Regions from separate parts of the Methylocystis sp. Se48 genome, predicted to be linked through region 1. Evidence: riboswitches for the same ligand, from Rfam matches in the RefSeq annotation. Region 1 holds a riboswitch; the other holds the start of a gene.
The links. A riboswitch is a leader RNA that binds a small molecule or an ion and turns the genes downstream of it on or off. The one in region 1 is predicted to bind fluoride.
Positions count from the first base shown of each region.

Region 2: another riboswitch for fluoride. It lies ahead of ACV959_RS13275 (MFS transporter); the one in region 1 lies ahead of ACV959_RS00275 (cation:proton antiporter).

Region 1 covers NZ_CM149850.1:45,943-48,335, reverse strand. Annotated here, with positions in the region: gene ACV959_RS00275 (cation:proton antiporter) at 1-1,114, opposite strand, end outside; fluoride riboswitch at 1,235-1,297, opposite strand; gene ACV959_RS00270 (FKBP-type peptidyl-prolyl cis-trans isomerase) at 1,352-1,792, opposite strand; gene ACV959_RS00265 (adenosine kinase) at 1,820-2,393, opposite strand, start outside.
Region 2 covers NZ_CM149850.1:2,717,247-2,719,639, forward strand. Annotated here, with positions in the region: gene ACV959_RS13275 (MFS transporter) at 1-1,322, opposite strand, end outside; fluoride riboswitch at 1,414-1,476, opposite strand.

The DNA of each region.
Region 1 (2,393 bases):
TGGCGATGAGCGTCGGAATCACCGCCGTGCCGATGATGGCGGCGACGAGCGTCGAATATTGGGCCTCGTCGATGATCTTGTTGGAGAGGCCGAAAAGCGCGGATATGGTGCCAAATGTCAGGCCCGACGCCATCAGCAGCGTCGTGTACATCGCGTCCTTGTGCGGCGACCGGAAGGCGCGCGCGACCGGATAGACGCTCACGATCTTGCTCGACATCTCCGCTGCGACGAAGACGATCACGCCGACAGGCGCCATGACGACGGCCGGCAGCGAGACGAAATAGCCGGCGCGGATGAAATAGAAGGGCGTGAGCAGGCCGATCGTGATGGCGCGCAGCCGCTTGATCAGCGCGGCGTCGCGGCCGACGGTTCCGGCCAGCGCCATGCCGACGAGATAAGCCGGCAGCACCGCCTCGCTCCCTGCCCAGGTGGCCAGCGCGCCAAGCCCCATCAGCGCGAGGAGCAGGAACTTCGCCTCAAATTCCGAGGGCCGGCCGCCGAAGCGCGCGAAGGCGAGCGGGACGATTTTCGGCAGGTAAACGAAGGCTCCCCCGAGCGCCGCGACGAAGAGGAGCGTCTTCCAGGTGAAGGGCGAAAACACCAGGCCGAGCGTGACGACGGTGCCGAGATCCGTGATGAAGCAGGCGGCGAGGATGGTCTTGCCGTAATCCGTCCGGTTGAAGCCATACTCCATCATCACCGTATAGACGACGGCGACGGACGTGGCGGCGAGCGCGATGCCGGCGAGCAGGGCGGGCGAAGAGTCCCAGCCGAGGAGATAATGCGCCGCCGCCCAGCAGGCGACGGAGGGGATGAGGAAGCTCGCCATGCCGATGGCGGCGGCCTCTTTCCATTGCCGCTTGAAGACGTCCGGATCGAGTTCGGCGCCGGCGAGGAAGGTGAGCAGAATCGCGCCGATTCCGGCGAGCGTCTTCACCCAGGGCTCCTGGACGGCGAAGAACGTCTCATAGCCGGCAAGGCCGAGCACGGCGCGCGCGCCGAGGCCGACGAGGATTTCCACCAAAGCCGTGGAGAGACGGAAACGGCTGGCCAGAACGCTCGCGCCGAGGGCGAGCGCGAAAACGAAAGCGACTTGCGCCCAGATCGGAGTCATTGCGCGCCTCCCGCGACGACGGGCGCCAGGGCGGCGTTGACAGGCTTTTCGCCGGCGCCTGAAATCAACGGACAGATTTTGGACGTAGAAAAAGGTTTCATGCAGACTCCCGCCATGCAGACGATCGCAGGAGTCATCAGCCCCAAGGGCGGTTACAAGGCGAACCCCATCGCCTGATGCACTTTAGTCGTACGAGGCGTTGCTTTGTCAACCGTCCGCGAGGTTGGCCGGCGCGCCTTACTTCACGCCCAGCAGCTCGACGTCGAAGAGAAGCGTCGCGCCGGGCGGAATGACGCCGCCGGCGCCGGCCGCGCCATAGCCGAGCGCCGGGGGAATGATCAGCGTGCGCTTGCCGCCGACCTTCATGCCCGCGACGCCTTCGTCCCAGCCCGGGATGACCTGGCCGCCGCCGAGCGGAAAGTCGAAAGGCTCGCCGCGGTCGCGCGAGCTGTCGAATTTCTTGCCCTTCTGGCCGTTGTTGTAGAGCCAGCCCGTGTAATGGACGGACACGGTTTTGCCGGGCTTCGCCTCCGCGCCTGCGCCGACCTTGACGTCGGTGTATTTGAGGCCGCTCGCGGTGAGCGTCGTCTCCTGAGCGCAAACGGCCGCCGGCGCAATGGCGGCGGCGCAAGCGGCGGCGGCGAACGCCGCGACGACAGCCTTGGTGAAAGCGCGCATCCTGTTTCCTCCCAATAGTGGCTTCGTTCAGGCCAGCAGGCCGTTGTCTCGAGCGAGCTGCAGCAAATCCTTCTGTGGACGCGCGCCGACATGCGAGATGATTTCGGCCGCCGCCAGCGCGCCGAGCGCGGCGCTCTTCTCGTGCGGCAGCCCTTTCGCATAGCCCGCGAGGAAGCCGGCCGCGAAGAGGTCGCCCGCGCCCGTCGTGTCGACGACTTCCTCGACCGGAAAGGCCGGCGCCGAAATCAGGCTGTCGCCATTCGCCACGACGCAGCCCTTCTCCGAGCGCGTCACGACGCCGAGCAGATCTTTCTCCGCGCGCAACGCCGTGAGCGCCGTGTCAAAATCGGCGGTTTCGTAAAGCGAATGCAGTTCGCTCTCATTGGCGAAGACGATGTCGACGACGCGTTCGCGAATGAGCGCGAGGAATTCGCCGCGATAGCGGTCGACGCAGAAGGAGTCGGACAAGGTGAGCGCCACCTTGCGGCCATGGGCGCGGGAGACCCTGGCGGCTTTCAGAAAGGCTTCCTTGGCGCCCGGCGGATCCCACAGATAGCCCTCCATGTAGAGCACCTTGGCCTCCGCGACCCGCGCCTCGTCG
Region 2 (2,393 bases), 1.0 Mb from region 1:
CTGCCGCCGAGTTGATCAGCGAGGTCCAGTTGGTGGAAAGGCGTTCGGCGGAACTGCATGACCCCTTGCAGGGTGATGCCATAGGCGCCGGCGGCTGTGCGCAACATCGCAAGCTCCTCTGCGGCGCGGATCAGTTGCGAGCCCGCAAGACCTTGGACCGCGATGGCCGCTGGGGGTGCGAAGAACGTCGCCAGGAAGAAGCCGAAGAAAGTCATCGGCACAGTGATCTGGTCGAACGACGCCGGCTTATCGAACAGGCCCAGCCAAGTCATGGTCACCGAGAAGCCGAGGAAATTCAGGCTGGCGAAGAGGCGTAAATCAATGTGGCGGACGAGCAAGTGCACTACGGAGACGAGAGGCACGGCGAGCAGGGCCATGGTAAGATAGACGACCCCAGCGCCTGACGAAGTGTAGCCGAGCAGCAACTGAAGCTGTCCGACAAAGACCGACAGCATGCCCTGAATGAAGAGGAAGCCGACGACGGAGCAAAAAGTCGCGACGGCGTAGTTGCGATGAGCGAAGAGGCGAATGTCCAGAACGGGGCGCCGCTCACCCAACTCCCAGATGATGAATGTCGGGAGAGTGATGACGACGGCGATCAGGACGATTGTCAGAAATGTTGACCCGAGCCAGTCGAAGTCGTTGCCCTGATTAAAGATAGTTTGGATCCCGACCAGGGTGACGGCGATCAACAGCACGCCGACGGTGTCGAAACGCGTGATGCGCCGGCTGTAAGGGCGGCCATAAAGCAGAGCGCCAATAACTCCGGCAATGAGCAAGCCAAAAATCACATTTGAATAAAACAGCATCCGCCAGTTGAAATACTCCGCCCAGAAGCCACCCATGAAGACGCCAAGGGTGAAAGGGGCCATGCTGAGCACGCCCCACCAGGCGACCCCGTAGGTGCGGTATTTCTCGGGGAGTTCATTTAGGACGAGGCCCTGGCCGATGGGGAGAAGCACCCCGCCCGCCAGTCCCAGCAGGAAGCGCGCCGGCACGAAGAACCAGATGGTTTCGCTCCAGGCGCAAGCCAGGGAAAAAATCGCATAGGCGATGAAGGCGGCGACATAAACCCGGTAGTCGCCATACCGCGCCGACAGCCAGCGGGCGAAAGGCAGGCCGAGCACAATCCCCATCATGTGGTCGGTCGTCGCCCAGGTGCCGAAACTGGGCGTGACGCCTTGGAGGCTGCCGGCCGCGTAAGGGGCCAGGACCGTATAGCCGGGCACATTCGAGAGGGCGATCACGTTGCCGCCAGCGAGCGCGGCATTGAAGAGGACGAATCGCCAGCCGGTCAGCCGGTCTTGCTCAACGGCCGTCATGTTCCCGCCCAATCTGAGCGAGAGTAGCGCCATTTCAGGCGTAATCGGAGGGGAAACAGGGGCTTATTCAGAGCGGACTCCTAGCGTGCATGCGCAAGCAGGAGTCATCAGCCCCAAGGGCGGTTACAAGGCGAACTCCATCGCCTTTCCATTTTATAAGCCGCAGGGAAGTATCCTTGTCAATCATCTTGACTGGCGAATCTCCGCGCCGCTCCGTAGTCAGACTACTGATCGGGACGCGGGCGTCGTCGAGATTGAGGACTCGGAAACAAACTAGACCGTTGTCCCGAGCAAAAAGGCGTCACGGTTAAGATCTAGATAACCCCTCCAGTTTGCCCGAGCACAGCGCATTAAGCAGGCCCGGCAACGCTTATCTGCCGATCAACGGCGGCACTCGCGCTTATTAGCGACTTGCACGTCAGCGCACTTAGCCCCGCCAGCATCTAAATTCGAGATAGGTGTGTCGACGGTCTGAATGCCTCCAGCAAGAAGAGTTGAATGCTTGCTCAGGTATCAGCGGCCGAATATGGCTCGGCGCGAGAGAAGCGGTACTGGCGGCTATGAGGAGCTAGACCTCGTCGGATGAGACAAAGCAGGCGTTTGAAGACCCCCGAGTAACAACGCCAAACTTGGCGACCTCATCGCCGATCTCCGGGCTAGATTTGGCTCAGATCGGAGGCAGGCATTTCCGCGAAGGTCTGTACCGTCGCTGAAGCATCGGAAGCGTCCCACACTGAGATTAAGCACGATCGGCGTTCCCTGAACAGGAAGGTCCCGCAGACGCCGACAATCCCAATCACGCCGAGACGCAGAAAAATGTTGCGGCCTGAGCAATTCCAGGACGCTCATTTTCCCATCAGTCGAAGATATCTTCTTCCGCGTTGTTGGCGTCAATCAAAGAGCTACTTCAATTGTCGCTCAAACTACGTGGATCTCTATCATGCGCGCCTCATCCTCAGAACACCCAGCGTCTGGCAGTTTCCCAAAGGCGCCAACGCGCCGCGCGCGGACGGGTTGTCGAAACCGCGATCGAACCAAGCGTCGGCAGGATTCTTTTTGGGACGTCCCCCT